Regions from separate parts of the Pseudomonas sp. SDO5522_S412 genome, predicted to be linked through region 2. Evidence: predicted binding sites of a transcription regulator. Region 2 holds the regulator's gene; each other region holds the start of a gene.
The links. The regulator FliA, encoded in region 2, starts transcription of late flagellar genes. The targets are predictions, from matches to a motif close to CTAAAGTTTNNNNNNNNNNNGCCGNTAA.

Region 1 (4,211 bases), on a different contig from region 2:
TGACCACCGAGCAGGTCGGCCTGTTCATGGGTAGCTGCATTTTCGCCGGGCTGCTGGTGCAGTGGCCATTGGGCTGGCTGTCCGATCGATATGACCGCGCGCTGTTGATTCGCTGTTTCGCCTTGTGCCTGGCGGTGGCCGCGTTGCCGTTGGCGATCATGACCCAGGTACCACTGGAAGTGCTGTTCGTCGCGGGCTTTCTCTGTTCCCTGGTGCAGTTCTGCCTGTACCCGCTGGCCGTGGCGTTTTCCAACGACCACGTCGAGGGCGATCGCCGGGTGTCGCTCACTGCGATGTTGCTGGTGACCTACGGCATCGGCGCCAGTGTCGGCCCGCTGTTGGCCGGTGTGGTGATGAAACTGTTCGGCAGCCATATGCTGTATGCGTTTTTCAGCGTGTGCGCATTGATCCTGGTGTGGCGCATCCGGCCCAAGGCGGTCACCAACCTGCATCAGGTGGACGACGCACCGCTGCATCACGTGGCGATGCCCGACAGCATGTCCAGCTCGCCCCTGGTAGCATGCCTCGATCCGCGAGTGGACGAACAGGTGGTGCAGGACCAGATGCAGACCGCCGTTGTGGATCCCGAGCCGGAAGTCGATCCCGAACTGGATCAGCCGGAGCCTGTCACCGAGCCACCAGAGCATCCGGACCCGGATGATCACCCCCACGACTTGAGCAGGGCGCGCCCCTGAAAGCAAAAACGGGCAGCCCCCTTGAGGGACTGCCCGTTTTTTTGTCGCGACCTTTATTGTTTAAAGGTCGTCGTCCTTGTCAAACCGGCGCGCTTCACGCTGCAGTTGATACACAAACCGCTCGACCTGGCGCTGCACCAGCCCGCTCATGTTATGAAAACGTAGGCCGGCGAAGGTGGTGTTGATCCTTTCTTCGAAGTGCAGGTAACGCAGTTCTACCGAGGTGGTCATGCTGCCAAAGGGTAGCGCGGCGATAAATCGGTCGTAGACCTGGCCCAGTTGCAGGCGCTCGGAAATATCCCCTTCGAAGCGCAATTTGCAGCCGGTGGCGGAAATATCCAGCAACTTGCCGCTGATGGGGGCCTTGAGTTTGTCGCCGCCCAGTTCGACGCTCACCAGTTGCGCCAGCTTCAGCGCCGCGCGGAAGGCGTTGCGACGCTGATGGTAAATCACCTCGCCAGGCATGCTGCCGCGGTAAATACGGTGGCCGCCGGCTTCATCGAGGGTCAGGGTGCCGTTGCTTTCCCAGGCTACCCGCACCCCCTCGTGAAAACCTTCGATCCGGAAAGCTTCGCCATTCTCGAGGTAGCGTTCGCCGTCGCGCGGGACCATTTCGTCCAGGGCCAGTGTCTTGCTGTCCCGGTCGATTTCCACCAGGTAGCTTTGAAACCGCTGGTTGCGTTCATGGAAGGTGATGATCAGCGGATCATGGCTTTCTTGCAGCATCCGCAAGGTGCCAGCGATTTCCAGCGGCGTGGTGAGTACCTTGGGTGGCTGCGGAGCATCTTCCGCGTTAAGGGTGTTGAACACGGTTCTTCCATCTCCAGACAAAATACGACTACACGCAAGTGCTGTCATTTTGCCAGTATGTGGCGCGACTTGGATAGGGCGCGCTCAAACTGGTTTCAGGCTTGGCTGCGGGTGCTTGGCTTGGCCAGGCGTGAGGTGGAGCCTTGAGCGTTGTAGAGAGCCGGAGGCTCGCCGCCGTGGAGGATACGCAACTGATTGGCGGTCGTGGCTTGCTGAAGCTGGATGGCCTGGCCGTTGAGGAGGTTGGTTTCCTGGCACAGGGTCAGCAACTGGTTGAGTTCTTTGCTCTGGGCCAGCAACTGGTCGCCCACCGTGGAGTGGCTGGCGAGTTGTTCCAGGCCCTTGTGGTCGGCCGTGAGGCCCAGGCTGATCAGAATCTGGCTGCGCTTCTTGCCGTGCTGTTCCAGCAGGACGATCAGCGATTGCTTGCGCGCCAGAATTTCTTCCAGCATGCGCATGTCCCGGCCGTACAGGGCCAGTGATTCTTCTCGAAGGAGCTCCAGCAGCTGCTGTGCGGGAGGCAGGTCTTCAATGATCAGTTGTAGCAAGTTTTCGTCGTGCATGGCTGGCCTTGGGGTTTAAGCGTCCAAAAGCCTGGCGCAGGCCTTTGCCTAGCGCTCGGCTTCGAAGTTAAGCAGTTTGCTGGCTACACGGTTGCTGTCGACCTTATAGCTGCCATCGGCAATCGCCTGTTTCAATTCGGCCACACGGGCTTTATTGACAACTGGCTGATCGCTCAGCGAGTCAGTGACCTTCTGCAACTGTTGAGCCTCATTGCTCAGGTGTACCGATTCCCCGCTTTGGCTCGCACCGGCCTGTTCTGTCTTGGCAGGCAGAGGCTGGGACTTGGCTTCAACGCTGTCTTTGGCACCGTTGGTGCGCGAAGAGCCGGGCGTTGGCAGGGCGTTATTCAAACGACTGAAATCGATGACCATGTTAAAAAAACCTCTGGGTATTTGGACGCTTGCCATGTTTTCGGCCATACCCGGACAAACTTTAGGCTCGATTGACAATAAACCTATGCGCGATGCCGCTTTGCGCACAGTGTAGGAAAAGCTGGCGTCCGATGCCAGTGATCTATAAAGCCACCTCAACCTGCCCCGGCGCAGTCACCCGGGCCTTGATCACGCGGTTGGAATTCAGGTTCTTGACGCGAATCTGTTCACTCATGCCGCCGTTGGACAGGGCTTCCCCCGGCATTTTTACATTCAGGCCACCGCTGCTGGCGGAAATCACCACCTGGTCACCTTTGCGCACGACTTCGGCCTGCTCGAGATGGACCAGGGTAATCACCTGGTCAGCAACCATTGGTCGGGTAAGTTTCTGCCCGAGTGCCTGGTCAAGGGACGTGAGGTAGCTCTGGGTGATCATGCTGATGTCGCGCTCGCGCATCGCGACGTCATCATAACCAATGATTCCGGTACGTTTCAGCGGGCGCGTCACCACCACCACTTCGCGAAACAGTTTGACCTGGGCGGGCACGAACACCGTCCAGGGCGAGGCGCCTTCGCAGCGCACTTTCACGGTCACGCGCCCGATGGGCTGGGCGGGGCTTTCCAGGGAAGCTGTCAATTCTCTGTCGCACATGGGCATGCGCAGGCGCGGATCCAGCTGGTTGACCTGGATTTCGTAGCGGCCCGGTGTCTGCGTCGTGGCCAGATAATCTTCTACAGTGAACTCAAGAAAGCCTTGAGTGACGCCGATAAGCAGATCAGGCAAGGTGACGTTATCGGCGCGGGCCGGCTGGCCCGTAGCCAAGGCAAGCAACGCCATCGAGACGCAGAGCAATCTGCGGTACTGTGGGGATCGGAGGCGTCGGGAAACTGTCGTTTTGATGTCCATGGCCAATAAAAAAGCAAAGCTCGTGCCGTTTAGTGTTGGGTACGCGTCGTACCCCTAAGTTTTAGCGTAGGAGTCTGGGCATGGCCGGTGTAATGGATTCAGTGAACCAGCGCACACAGCTGGTGGGGCAGAATCGCCTGGAGTTGCTGTTGTTCCGTCTGGACGGCAAGCAGCTGTACGGGATTAATGTCTTCAAGGTTCGCGAAGTGCTGCAGTGTCCCAAGCTGACAATAATGCCCAAGTCCAGCCCGGTGGTTTGCGGTGTGGCCAACATTCGTGGCGCGACCATCCCGATTCTTGACCTGGCAATGGCCACCGGTTCGGCGGGATTGCAGGACCGCGAGAGCCCGTTCGTGATCATTACCGAGTACAACACCAAGACCCAGGGTTTCCTGGTGCGCTCGGTGGAGCGCATCGTCAACATGAACTGGGAAGAGATCCATCCGCCGCCCAAGGGCACCGGTCGCGATCACTACCTCACGGCGGTGACGCGGGTCGACAACCAGTTGGTGGAAATCATCGACGTGGAGAAAATCCTCGCCGAAGTGGCCCCGACCTCCGAGGCGATATCGGTGGGTGTGGTAGACGCCGAAACCGCGCACAAGGCGATCTCGCTGCGGGTGCTGACGGTGGACGACTCTTCGGTTGCGCGCAAGCAGGTGTCCCGTTGCATGCAGACCGTTGGGGTCGAAGTGGTCGCGCTCAATGACGGTCGCCAGGCCCTGGATTACCTGCGCAAGCTGGTGGATGAGGGCAAGAAGCCGGAAGAAGAATTCCTGATGATGATCTCCGACATCGAGATGCCGGAAATGGACGGCTACACCCTCACGGCCGAGATACGCAACGACCCACGCATGCAAAAAC
Region 2 (4,211 bases):
TGGTGAGCATGGACAGCTACCGCATCGGCGCCCAGGAACAACTCAAGACCCTGGGCCGCATCCTCAATGTGCCGGTGACCCACGTCGACCCGGGCCAGTCCCTGGCCAACGCCCTCGACCCATTGCTGCGCAAGCGCGTAGTGCTGATCGACACCGCCGGCCTGCAAGCCAGCGACCCGGCCCTGCGCATGCAGCTGGAAAGCCTGGCCGGGCGCGGGATCAAATCCAGAAACTATTTGGTGCTTGCCACTACCAGCCAGAAGCAGGTATTGACCGCCGCCTACCACAGCTACAAGCGCTGCGGGCTGGCGGGTTGCATCCTGACTAAACTGGATGAGACGGCAAGCCTGGGCGAAGTATTGAGCCTGGCAATCAGTCATGAATTACCGGTCGCCTACCTGACCGACGGGCCGCGAATCCCGGATGATCTGCATCTGCCGCGCCGTCATCAGTTGGTCAGCCGGGCTGTCAGCGTGCAAATGCAGGAAGAACCCAGTGAGGAAGCTATGGCTGACATGTTTGCTGACCTCTACCACAGCCCGAACAAGCGAGTTGGGTGAGGCATCATGGCTTTCTATTTAAAAATGACAGTGAAAAGTATCTACATCGATGGCCTGCCAGCAGTTCGCGCGGCCAACTTATGTAGCCTGCGTCTAAGCAAGACAAGGTAAAGAAATAAAATGGGCAGCATGCATCCCGTACAGGTGATCGCGGTGACCGGCGGCAAAGGTGGCGTCGGGAAAACTAACGTGTCAGTGAATTTGTCCCTGGCCCTGGCAGAGCTTGGCCGTCGCGTCATGCTGCTGGATGCTGACCTGGGGCTGGCGAACGTCGACGTTCTGCTGGGACTGACGCCCAAACATACCCTGGCCGATGTCATCGAAGGCCGCTGTGAGCTGCGCGACGTACTGTTGCAAGGCCCCGGCGGGATTCGCATCGTGCCGGCCGCTTCCGGCACCCAGAGCATGGTGCACCTGAGTCCGGCGCAACATGCCGGCCTGATTCAGGCGTTCAGCGACATTGGCGACAACCTCGACGTACTGGTGATCGACACCGCCGCCGGGATCGGCGAGTCGGTGGTCAGTTTCGTGCGCGCAGCGCAGGAAGTGTTGCTGGTGGTGTGCGACGAACCCACCTCGATCACCGACGCCTACGCCCTGATCAAACTGCTCAACCGCGACTACGGCATGAACCGCTTCCGCGTGCTGGCCAACATGGCCCAAAGCCCGCAGGAAGGGCGGAATCTGTTCGCCAAGTTGACCAAGGTCACGGATCGCTTCCTCGATGTCGCCTTACAATACGTTGGCGCAGTTCCTTACGACGAGTGTGTGCGCAAGGCCGTGCAAAAGCAGCGTGCGGTCTATGAAGCGTTCCCTCGTTCGAAGTGCGCATTGGCGTTCAAGGCTATTGCCCAGAAGGTCGATACCTGGCCGTTGCCCGCCAATCCCCGGGGGCATCTGGAGTTTTTCGTCGAGCGATTGGTGCATCAGACGAGCGCAGGACCGGTGCTATGACAGCCAGCGGCTACAACCTTTACAAGAAGTCGGCACGTGACAGTCAAGTCGAATTGATCGAGCGCTATGCGCCCCTGGTCAAGCGCATTGCCTATCACCTGCTGGCGCGCTTGCCTGCCAGCGTGCAGGTCGAGGACTTGATCCAGGCCGGGATGATCGGCCTGCTTGAAGTGTCGACCAAGTACGACGCGAGCAAGGGCGCGAGTTTCGAGACATACGCGGGTATCCGTATCCGTGGGGCCATGCTCGATGAAGTGCGTAAAGGTGATTGGGCGCCGCGATCAGTGCACCGCAATACGCGGATGGTGAGTGACGCAATTCGCTCAATTGAAGCAAAAACCGGTCGCGACGCTAAAGATCATGAAGTTGCGGCCGAACTCCAATTGAGTCTCGACGATTACTACGGGATTTTGAACGATACCTTGGGCAGCCGGCTGTTCAGTTTCGACGACCTTTTACAGGACGGCGAACATGAAGGGCTGCACGAGGACGGCGCGAGTGCCCATCTCGAACCGTCACGGGACCTGGAAGATGAACGCTTCCAGAGCGCGCTGGCGGACGCGATAGCCAATTTGCCGGAGCGTGAGCGACTGGTGTTGGCGCTGTACTACGACGAAGAGCTGAACCTCAAGGAAATCGGTGAGGTCCTGGGGGTCAGCGAATCGCGGGTCAGCCAGTTACACAGCCAGTGCGCGGCCCGCTTGCGGGGGCGTTTGGGAGAGTGGCGAGCGCGCTGACAGGCAGTGTGGGGACACTGCGAACGATACCGTCCAGGCCCTGCGCCCGGACGGGCTTGGCCCGTGGTGCGCCCCCGGTAGTCCTTTTTGTGTAACGCCTGTTGATTGATATGGCGCGCCCAGGTGCTGGGCGCGTTTAAGACTGCTTGGAGGTCGAATTGGACAAGAACATGAAAATCCTCATCGTTGATGACTTCTCAACGATGCGGCGGATCATAAAAAACCTGTTGCGTGACCTTGGGTTCACTAACACGGTCGAGGCGGATGACGGTATTACGGCGATTCCGATCCTCAACAGCGGGAGCATCGACTTTCTGGTAACGGACTGGAACATGCCGGGCATGACCGGTATCGATCTGCTGCGCCACGTGCGCGCTGATGAAAAACTGCGCAGCCTGCCTGTGCTGATGGTGACCGCTGAAGCCAAGCGTGAACAGATCATCGAAGCCGCCCAGGCCGGGGTCAACGGCTACGTGGTCAAGCCATTCACTGCACTGGCCTTGAAAGAGAAGATCGAAAAGATCTTCGAACGCATCGGTCATTGATGCTGCCACGGGGGAGCTATGGAGCATAAAGAATCATCGCAGGCCGACTTTGAGTCGACCCTGAAAAAACATGCTCATCAACTCGTCGAAAGCCTTGAAAGAGGCCAGTTCGGCGACGCGGTGCAGTTGATCCATGAGCTCAACCAGACCCGTGACCGCGGCCTGTACCAGGAAGTGGGCAAGCTCACCCGTGAGTTGCACAGTGCGATAGTCAATTTTCAGATTGACCCGCACATGCCCCAGGCCGAGGAAATCTCGCAGATCACGGATGCCACCGAACGCCTGTCCTACGTGGTCAGGCTGACTGAGGCGGCGGCCAACCGCACCATGGACCTGGTGGAAAACGCCACGCCTCTGGTCAACGGTATGGCCAGTGAAGCCAAGGCCCTGAGCACTGACTGGGGCCGGTTCATGCGTCGGGAAGTGGGCGCTGAGGAGTTTCGTGAGTTGGCGCGTCGGGTCGAGGGCTTTTTGTCCCGCAGCGAGCAGGAAAACCGCACGGTTTCCAGCAACCTCAATGACATTCTGCTGGCCCAGGATTACCAGGACCTCACCGGTCAGGTGATCAAGCGTGTGACCCAACTGGTCACCGAAGTGGAAAGCAACCTGCTCAAACTGGTGTTGATGGCGGGCCAGGTCGACCGGTTTGCCGGCATCGAACATGACCGCGCAGCGATCCTTTCTGAAAAAGATCCACAAAAACACCTCGCCAAGGGTGAAGGTCCGCAGATTCATGCCGATAAACGTGAAGACGTTGTATCCGGGCAAGACGACGTAGACGATTTGCTGTCCAGTTTAGGCTTCTAAGGAGCACACCCATGAGCTTCGGCGCCGATGAAGAAATCCTTCAGGATTTCCTTGTAGAGGCCGGCGAAATTTTAGAGCAACTGTCCGAACAACTGGTCGAGCTGGAAAGCCGACCGGATGATGCGAACCTGCTCAATGCAATTTTTCGCGGTTTTCATACTGTAAAAGGGGGCGCCGGCTTCCTCCAGCTCCACGAGCTGGTGGAGTGCTGTCACATCGCCGAGAACGTGTTCGACATCCTGCGCAAGGGTGAGCGGCACGTCGACTCGGAACTGATGGACGTGATCCTGGAAGCACTGGACGCGGTCAACGGCATGTTCAGTGAAGTGCGCGAGCGCGCACCGATCACTGCCGCCACGCCGGAACTGCTGGCCGCCCTGGCGCGCCTGGCGGAACCTGCGGCCAACGCTCCCGTGGTGGAAGCAGTGGCTGAGCCGGTTGCCGAGCCTGCGGGCGACGTGACCGACAGCGAATTTGAACAACTGCTGGACTCGCTGAACGCCGTCAAGGCCGAAGCCGAAGCGCCGGCAGCCAGTGCGCCGGCCATGGTGCCGACCACCGAAGACATTACCGACGCCGAGTTCGAGTCGTTGCTCGACCAGTTGCAC
Region 3 (4,211 bases), on a different contig from region 2:
GGTCACGATCACATTGCCCTTGTACAGCTTCAGGCGCACAACGCCGTTCACGTGGACCTGGGAAGCGTCGATCATCTGTTGCAGCATCAGACGCTCAGGGCTCCACCAGTAGCCGGTGTAGATCAGGCTGGCGTACTTGGGCATCAACTCGTCTTTGAGGTGAGCCACTTCACGGTCCAGGGTGATGGACTCAATGGCGCGGTGAGCGCGCAGCATGATGGTGCCGCCCGGGGTTTCGTAGCAACCACGGGACTTCATGCCCACGTAACGGTTCTCGACGATGTCGAGGCGGCCGATACCGTGTTCGCCACCGATACGGTTCAAGGTCGCCAGTACGGTGGCCGGGGTCATTTCGACGCCGTCCAGCGCGACGATGTCGCCGTTGCGGTAGGTCAGTTCCAGGTACTGGGCCTTGTCAGGAGCGTTCTCCGGGGAGACGGTCCATTTCCACATGTCTTCTTCGTGCTCGGTCCAGGTGTCTTCCAGCACGCCGCCTTCATAGGAGATGTGCAGCAAGTTGGCGTCCATCGAGTACGGGGACTTCTTCTTGCCATGACGCTCGATCGGGATCGCGTGCTTTTCGGCGTAGTCCATCAGCTTTTCACGGGACAGCAGGTCCCATTCACGCCACGGAGCAATCACTTTTACGCCTGGCTTCAAGGCGTAGGCGCCCAGTTCGAAACGCACCTGGTCGTTGCCCTTGCCGGTGGCGCCATGGGAAATGGCGTCAGCGCCGGTTTCGTTGGCGATTTCGATCAGGCGCTTGGCGATCAGCGGACGTGCGATGGAAGTACCCAGCAGGTACTCGCCTTCGTAGACAGTGTTGGCGCGAAACATCGGGAAAACGAAATCGCGGACGAACTCTTCGCGCAGGTCGTCAATGTAGATCTCTTTCACGCCCATGGCTTGCGCCTTGGCACGTGCAGGTTCGACCTCTTCGCCCTGACCCAGGTCAGCGGTGAAGGTCACCACTTCACAGTTATAAGTATCCTGCAGCCACTTGAGGATCACCGAAGTGTCCAGGCCGCCGGAATACGCGAGAACGACCTTGTTTACGTCGGCCATGCCATCACTCCACGGGGTTGTACGGAAAGGCGTCGATTCTACCGACCAAAACCGTGAAATTACAGAGGCGCGACAGCAAATGAAGATAAAGCGACAGATTATGTCGAGCGGGCGACGAAACGCCGCACCTTATGAGGTGGCGGCAGCGTTGCCTGGCGCCTTGGCCTGGGGCGCCGGTTTCTCGGGGGCTGCCACCCGTTCGAGCTGAATATTCACCCGGCGGTTTTTCGCCCGGTTGGCCGCGTTGGTGTTCGGCGCCAGCGGATAGCTTTCGCCATGAAAGCGCAGGGTAATCTGCGATTCCTGGATGCCATTGGCCTTGAAGTAGTCCATCACCGCCAATGCACGACGCCGCGAAACGTCGCGATTGGTCAGGCGATTGCCGCTGTTGTCGGAGTGGCCATTCAACTCGACGTGGTTAACCGTCGGGTCGGCTTTCATGAATTCGAGAATCACCGAGAGCTTTTTCCTGGCCGCCGCGTCCAGTTCGATGCCGCCACCCGGGAAACCCACCTCGGTCTGTTTGACCTGCTCGAAATTCATCGGCAGCAGCTTGGTGGTGCAGAGTTGGTAGTCGTTGTAGGCCTTGCTGAATTTCGCCGGCAGCAGGCGGATCTCGGAGTAACCGCCGTCGCGGCTATAGTGGCGCACCGTCGGGCTGCGCCCTTCGAGCAGGCCGGTAAACAAACGCCCGGCCTGGGCCTGGGAGCTGTTGAACAGCACATCGCCACTGCCGACACGCACCGCCCCCAGGTTGATATCGCCACGCCCCGGCTGCCACGGCGCAGCCGCCGCCAACAGGGTTGCGGAACCGGCACCCAACGAGCCGTTAAAGGCTTTCAGGCGAAACGTCGCCTGCTCGCCGGCCCGGCGCACGAACTCGCCCGAGCCGAAATCGGTGATCGGCTGGGTCAAGCGGCACTCGAATTTATCGCCCTCCACTTTCCACTCAATATTCTCCAGACGTGTCTGGAACGTGAGGGCCATCGCGGGCAGGCTGGCGAACACACTGAGCAGGGCTAGATAATGCTGGCGCACGGGAGGCTCCACTGGTTTCTACAACACATCAAGGCGTCATACATCGTTAAGGCATACCCAGGGATATCGGTCGCATCCTGCAAAACTTGATAGCGAGTGCCTGCAAGAGTCTTTTCCGGTAGCATTCCCACCAGATTGACCCGCCTGGAATCCCCAATGTCCGACCGCCTGACCCTGCTGCGTCCCGACGACTGGCATATTCATCTTCGCGATGGTGCTGCGTTGCCCCAAACCGTGGCCGATGTAGCGCGCACGTTTGGCCGCGCCATCATCATGCCTAACCTGGTACCTCCGGTGCGTAACGCCGCGGAAGCCGACGCCTATCGCCAGCGCATTCTCGCTGCACGACCGGCCGGCAGCCGCTTCGAACCGTTGATGGTGCTGTACCTGACCGACCGCACCCAGCCCGAAGAAATCCGCCAGGCCAAGGCCAGTGGTTTCGTGCACGCCGCCAAGCTGTACCCGGCCGGCGCGACCACCAACTCCGATTCCGGCGTCACCAGTATCGACAAGATCCTGCCGGCCATCGAAGCCATGGCCGAAGTGGGCATGCCGTTGCTGATCCACGGTGAAGTCACCCGTGGCGATGTCGATGTGTTCGATCGTGAAAAGATCTTCATCGACGAGCACATGCGCCGAGTTGTCGAGCTGTTCCCGACCCTCAAGGTGGTGTTCGAGCACATCACCACCGCCGATGCCGTGCAGTTCGTCACCGAGGCTTCGGCCAACGTCGGCGCGACCATCACCGCGCATCACCTGCTGTACAACCGCAACCACATGCTGGTGGGCGGGATTCGGCCGCACTTCTATTGCCTGCCGATTCTCAAGCGCAACACGCACCAGGTAGCGCTGCTCGATGCCGCCACCAGTGGCAGCGAGAAATTTTTCCTCGGTACCGACTCTGCACCTCACGCCCAACACGCCAAGGAAGCCGCGTGTGGTTGTGCCGGTTGCTATACCGCCTATGCGGCGATCGAGTTGTATGCCGAAGCGTTCGAACAACGCAACGCCCTGGACAAGCTTGAAGGGTTCGCCAGCCTCAACGGCCCGCGTTTCTATGGCCTGCCGGCGAATACCGACCGCATTACCCTGGTCCGTGAAGACTGGACCGCCCCCACCAGCCTGCCGTTTGGCGAGCTGACCGTTATCCCGCTGCGCGCCGGTGAAACACTGCGCTGGCGCCTGCTGGAGGAACACCCGTGAGTGAAGACCATTACGACGACGACCAGGAACACGGCGGCGGTGGTGGCGGTTCCCGTCACCCGATGGCCGAGCGTTTCCGTGGCTACCTGCCCGTTGTCATCGACGTAGAAACCGGCGGTTTCAATTGCGCCACTGATGCGTTGCTGGAAATCGCCGCCACGACCATCGGCATGGATGAACAGGGTTTCGTGTTCCCGGAACACACCCACTTCTTCCGCGTCGAGCCGTTCGAAGGCGCCAACATCGAAGCGGCGGCCCTGGAGTTCACCGGGATCAAGCTTGATCACCCACTGCGCATGGCCGTCAGTGAAGAAGCGGCGCTGACCGACATCTTCCGTGGCGTACGCAAGGCCCTGAAGGCCAATGGCTGCAAACGCGCGATCCTGGTGGGCCACAACAGCAGCTTCGACCTGGGCTTCCTCAACGCCGCCGTGGCGCGCCTGGACATGAAACGCAACCCGTTTCACCCGTTCTCCAGCTTCGACACTGCGACCCTGGCCGGTTTGGCCTATGGCCAGACCGTGCTGGCGAAGGCCTGCCAGGCTGCCGGTATCGACTTCGACGGTCGTGAGGCCCACTCGGCCCGCTACGACACCGAGAAGACCGCCGAGCTGTTCTGCGGCATCGTCAACCGTTGGAAACAGATGGGCGGCTGGGAAGACTTCGGCGACTGAAGCCAAATCCCGCACATAAAAAAACCGGCCTTCTCAGGCCGGTTTTTTTTGCTTCGAACGTGGCTTACAGCTTGCCAGCGTTCTCGGTCAGGTAAGCCGCAACGCCTTCTGGCGAAGCGTTCATGCCCTTGTCGCCTTTTTTCCAGTTGGCAGGGCAAACTTCGCCGTGCTCTTCGTGGAATTGCAGGGCGTCGACCAGACGGATCAGCTCTTCCATGTTACGGCCCAGCG
Region 4 (4,211 bases), on a different contig from region 2:
GCGCGACTCAAGGACATTGGCAAGCGTGTGGACCCGGGGCTGGGCGACCGATCCGACGTTTGACGCGTCGGGTCGGCCGTCATCGCGGGCAAGCCCGGCTCCCACAGTGGACCGCGTACTCCAGAACAACACGGTCAACTGTGGGAGCGGGCTTGCCCGCGATGAGGCCCGAACAGTCAATCAACGAAACCGGTCAACCTCATGCCGCAAGCCCGCCGCCAGGGTCTCCAGTTCCTTGGCGGTGATCGCCAGGTTGGACACCACTTCACGCTGCTCGCTGTTGGCCAGGGCGATGCTCTGCAAGTTGCTGCTCAGCAGGGTCGCCGTGCTGCTCTGCTCCTGGGTCGCCGTGGTAATGGCCGCAAACTGCTGGCCCGCCGAGCGGCTTTGCTCGTCGATCCGCGCCAGCGCAGAGGCGACGTCAGCGTTGCGAGCCAGGCCTTCCTGCATCAGCACGTTGCCTTGTTCCATGGTGCTGATGGCGTTGCCGGTTTCCTGCTGGATACTCTGGATCATCCCGGAAATCTCATCCGTGGCCTGACGAGTGCGCGATGCGAGGTTGCGCACTTCATCGGCCACCACCGCAAACCCGCGCCCCTGCTCACCGGCCCGCGCCGCTTCGATGGCTGCGTTGAGCGCCAGCAGGTTGGTCTGTTCGGCAATCGCGGTGATTACGCCAACAATCCCGCCGATCTCCTGGGAGCGCTGGCCCAGGGTGTTGATCACCGTGGCGGTGCTGTTCAGCGCGGTGGCGATGTGTTCCAGGGACGACGAAGCTTCCTGCATCGAGGTGCGGCCGATCCTGGTTTGCTGGGCGTTGTCCTGGGCCAGGCGCTCGGTGTTGCCCATGTTGTCGGCAATGTTCAGCGAGGTGGCGCTGAACTCTTCCACCGCGCCGGCCATGCTGGTGATCTCGCCGGACTGTTGCTCCATGCCTTCGTACGCACCGCCGGACAACCCCGACAGTGCCTGGGCGCGGCTGTTCACGTCTTCAGCCGCCTTGCGGATATGCGACACCATGGTCGACAGCGCTTCGCCCATCTGGTTGAAACTGCGGGCTAGTTGGCCGATTTCATCATGGCTGGAAACGTTCAGCCGTGCGCTCAAATCACCGGCCCCCAAGGCTTCTGCCTGACGCACCAGGTCGCCCAACGGCTGCAACTTGCTGCGCAGCAACCAGACCGCCGCGCCCACCGCCAGCAGCATCGCGAGCAAGCTGCCGATCGCCAGGCGAAGCCCCACCGACCAGGTCACCGCGCGAATTTCGGCTTTCGGCATGCTCGCCACCACCGACCACGGGCCGCCTTCAAACGGCACGGCAACGCTGTAGAAATCTTCGTTCTTGTCGCTCCAGAAACGGCCTTTTCCAGGTTTGGCGGCCAGGTCGAGCATCACCGGAATCGACTGATCCAGCGCCTGCACGCCAGCGGGCGGTACCAGCCAGTGCTTCTGTTCGTCCAGCAGCGCCAGGGAACCGGTCTGGCCGATGCGGAAACGCTTGAGGTTGTCGAACTGGGCGTTCTGCGCATCGGTGTAGTCGAAGCCGACAAACAGCACCGCAATCACTTTGCCGCTGGCGTCCCGCACCGGGCTGTACTGGGTCATGTAGGAGCGATCGAACAACACCGCACGGCCAACGTAGCCTTGCCCGCCCAGCAAACGTTGATAGGCCGGATGCTGGTGATCCAGCGCCGTACCGATGGCGCGGCTGCCATCCTGCTTGGTCAGGGAGGTGCTGACGCGGATAAAGTCCTCGCCGCTGCGTACGAACAAGGTCGCCACGCCGCCGGACATCTGCTTGAACTCATCGACTTCAGCGAAGTTGTTGTTGAGCACTTCCTCGCCCAGGTACAGGCCCGGCGTCTGCACGCCCGCCACCGTCACCGGTTGCTCAGGGCGCGTACTCAAGCCGGCGCTGAAGCGCTTTTCAAACAGCCCGCTCAAACGCTGGGTACTTTCGCGCAAGGTGCTGTGGAAGGTATTGAGCTGGTCGGCCAGCAAGCGGGCCTCGCTGGCCAGGTGCTCCTCGCGGGTGTCGAGGTTGGCGGAGTCCAGCGAACGCAACGCGAATACCGTGCTGCCGCTGATGACGACAGCCAGTATCACGGCGAGGGCAAGCCCCAGTTGAGAGGCAATCCGGGCGCGAGGTTGAGACATGAAGGCTCCTGGCCGAGGCCAGGATCATCCTGATCTCATAGCGCTGCTCGGCAAAATTCTAATAGGGGAAACGTTGCAGAACGGTAGTTCCAACAACCCTACTTCGGCGGGCAGGCTCAATACTTGAGCGAATCACAGGGGTATCGCGCAAACGATTGCTGGCCGGTGCGCAATCCACTCAGTCGAGGCGCTCGACCTGGGGCAATTCCATGGCCTGCACTTCGCCCTGGAGAAAGTCACCCAGCCGTCGCAAACGCTCGCCACCCGGCCGGGTCTTCGGCCACACCAGATAGTAATTTTCCCCACTGGCCACAGCGGTGGGCCATGGCAGACTCAGGCGGCCCTGGGCCACGTCTTCGGCCACCATCAGCAAGTCGCCCATGGACACGCCGTACCCTCGGGCGGCGGCGATCATGCCCAACTCCAAGGTGTCGAACACCTGCCCGCCCTTGAGCGAAACCTGGGATGACAGCCCCATGCGCTCCAGCCAGTTGCGCCAGTCACGCCGGTCCGGCGTCGGGTGCAGCAGTTCGGCAGAGGCCAGGCGCGCAACGTCCCAGGGTCCGTCGCTCAACAGGTTCGGCGCGCCCACCGGAATCAGCAACTCCGGAAACAGGTAGCTGGCTTCCCAGTCCGGCGGGAAATGCCCGTTGCTCAGCAACACCGCGCAATCGAATGGTTCCTGGTTGAAATCCACCTCATCGACGCTCATCCAGGCGCTGGTCAGTTGCACTTCATTGCCCGGCTGCAGGTGCCGGAAGCGACTGAGGCGCGCCAGCAGCCAGCGCATGGTCAGGGTGGACGGCGCCTTCATGCGCAAGATGTCGTCCTCGGCATTCAAGGTATGGCAGGCGCGCTCCAGGGCCGCAAAGCCTTCACGCACGCCCGGCAGCAACAGGCGCGCCGCCTCTGTGAGTTGCAAGGTGCGGCCGCTGCGCTGGAACAGGCGGCAGGCGAAATGCTCTTCCAGGGTACGAATGTGCCGGCTCACCGCACTTTGGGTGATCGACAACTCTTCCGCCGCGCGGGTGAACGAGTTGTAGCGGGACGCAGCTTCAAACGCGCGCAAGGCGTAAAGAGGAGGAAGACGACGAGACATGGCGAAAACTCCGACGGCGCAATATCGAAACCCTACCAGAATCATTAAGGCATGAGTTTTAATCATGCGAACCATCGGATTTATCCCTTTGTGCAATGCGCTGTGGGCGCCGAGAATCAACCCTTCCACCCTTCCCTGACTTTTTGAGCGTGATGATCATGCAGCATCCTGCACGTACCGAACTCTGGGCCATTCTGCGGCTGTCAGGGCCGCTGATTGCCTCACAGTTGGCCCACATGCTGATGGTGCTGACCGACACCCTGATGATGGCCCGCCTGAGCCCCGAGGCCCTGGCCGGCGGAGGCCTGGGGGCGGCGAGCTATTCGTTCGTGTCGATTTTCTGCATCGGCGTGATCGCTGCCGTGGGCACGCTGGTCGCGATCCGCCAGGGCGCCGGCGACATCGAAGGCGCCACCCGCCTGACCCAGGCCGGGCTATGGCTGGCCTGGTTGATGGCGCTGGTGGCTGGTTTGCTGCTATGGAACCTCAAGCCAGTGCTGCTGATGTTCGGCCAGACCGAAACCAACGTCGCGTCCGCCGGCCAGTTCCTGACCATCCTGCCGTTCGCCCTGCCCGGCTACCTGACGTTCATGGCCCTGCGCGGCTTCACCAGTGCTATCGGCAAGGCCACGCCGGTGATGGTGATCAGCCTGGGCGGCACGGTGATCAACTACCTGCTCAACCACGCGTTGATCGAAGGCATGTTCGGCCTGCCGAAACTCGGGCTGGTGGGCATTGGCCTGGTCACCGCCATCGTTGCCAACTGCATGGCCCTGGCGCTGATCTGGTACATCAAATACAACCGTGCCTACGACGCGTATCCGCTGCGCAAGGGTTTGCTGCGGCCCAACCTGCACTACCTGCGGGAACTGTGGCGCCTGGGCCTGCCGATTGGTGGCACCTATGCGGTGGAAGTCGGGCTCTTTGCGTTCGCCGCGCTGTGCATGGGCACTAT

Region 1: flgM (flagellar biosynthesis anti-sigma factor FlgM) is a predicted target of FliA. The motif match lies at 2,478-2,505, and genes of this name have one in related genera.
Region 3: ACW9I6_RS04045 (flagellar protein MotY) is a predicted target of FliA. The motif match lies at 2,167-2,194, and genes of this name have one in related genera.
Region 4: ACW9I6_RS17840 (methyl-accepting chemotaxis protein) is a predicted target of FliA. The motif match lies at 2,258-2,285, and genes of this name have one in related genera.

The regions. Positions count from the first base shown of each region.
Region 1 covers NZ_JBSVWQ010000063.1:11,388-15,598, forward strand. The annotation lists gene ACW9I6_RS15535 (MFS transporter) at 1-695, shown strand, start outside; gene ACW9I6_RS15540 (flagellar brake protein) at 756-1,505, opposite strand; gene flgN (flagellar protein FlgN) at 1,601-2,068, opposite strand; gene flgM (flagellar biosynthesis anti-sigma factor FlgM) at 2,117-2,440, opposite strand; gene flgA (flagellar basal body P-ring formation chaperone FlgA) at 2,583-3,347, opposite strand; gene ACW9I6_RS15560 (chemotaxis protein CheV) at 3,428-4,211, shown strand, end outside.
Region 2 covers NZ_JBSVWQ010000079.1:18,178-22,388, reverse strand. The annotation lists gene flhF (flagellar biosynthesis protein FlhF) at 1-560, shown strand, start outside; gene fleN (flagellar synthesis regulator FleN) at 681-1,514, shown strand; gene fliA (RNA polymerase sigma factor FliA) at 1,511-2,251, shown strand; gene ACW9I6_RS17365 (chemotaxis response regulator CheY) at 2,422-2,796, shown strand; gene ACW9I6_RS17360 (protein phosphatase CheZ) at 2,815-3,603, shown strand; gene ACW9I6_RS17355 (chemotaxis protein CheA) at 3,615-4,211, shown strand, end outside.
Region 3 covers NZ_JBSVWQ010000009.1:23,356-27,566, reverse strand. The annotation lists gene ACW9I6_RS04050 (argininosuccinate synthase) at 1-1,065, opposite strand, end outside; gene ACW9I6_RS04045 (flagellar protein MotY) at 1,195-2,103, opposite strand; gene pyrC (dihydroorotase) at 2,260-3,306, shown strand; gene rnt (ribonuclease T) at 3,303-3,980, shown strand; gene ACW9I6_RS04030 (peroxiredoxin) at 4,045-4,211, opposite strand, start outside.
Region 4 covers NZ_JBSVWQ010000084.1:19,641-23,851, forward strand. The annotation lists gene ACW9I6_RS17835 (ABC transporter six-transmembrane domain-containing protein) at 1-63, shown strand, start outside; gene ACW9I6_RS17840 (methyl-accepting chemotaxis protein) at 181-2,157, opposite strand; gene ACW9I6_RS17845 (LysR substrate-binding domain-containing protein) at 2,336-3,256, opposite strand; gene ACW9I6_RS17850 (NorM family multidrug efflux MATE transporter) at 3,409-4,211, shown strand, end outside.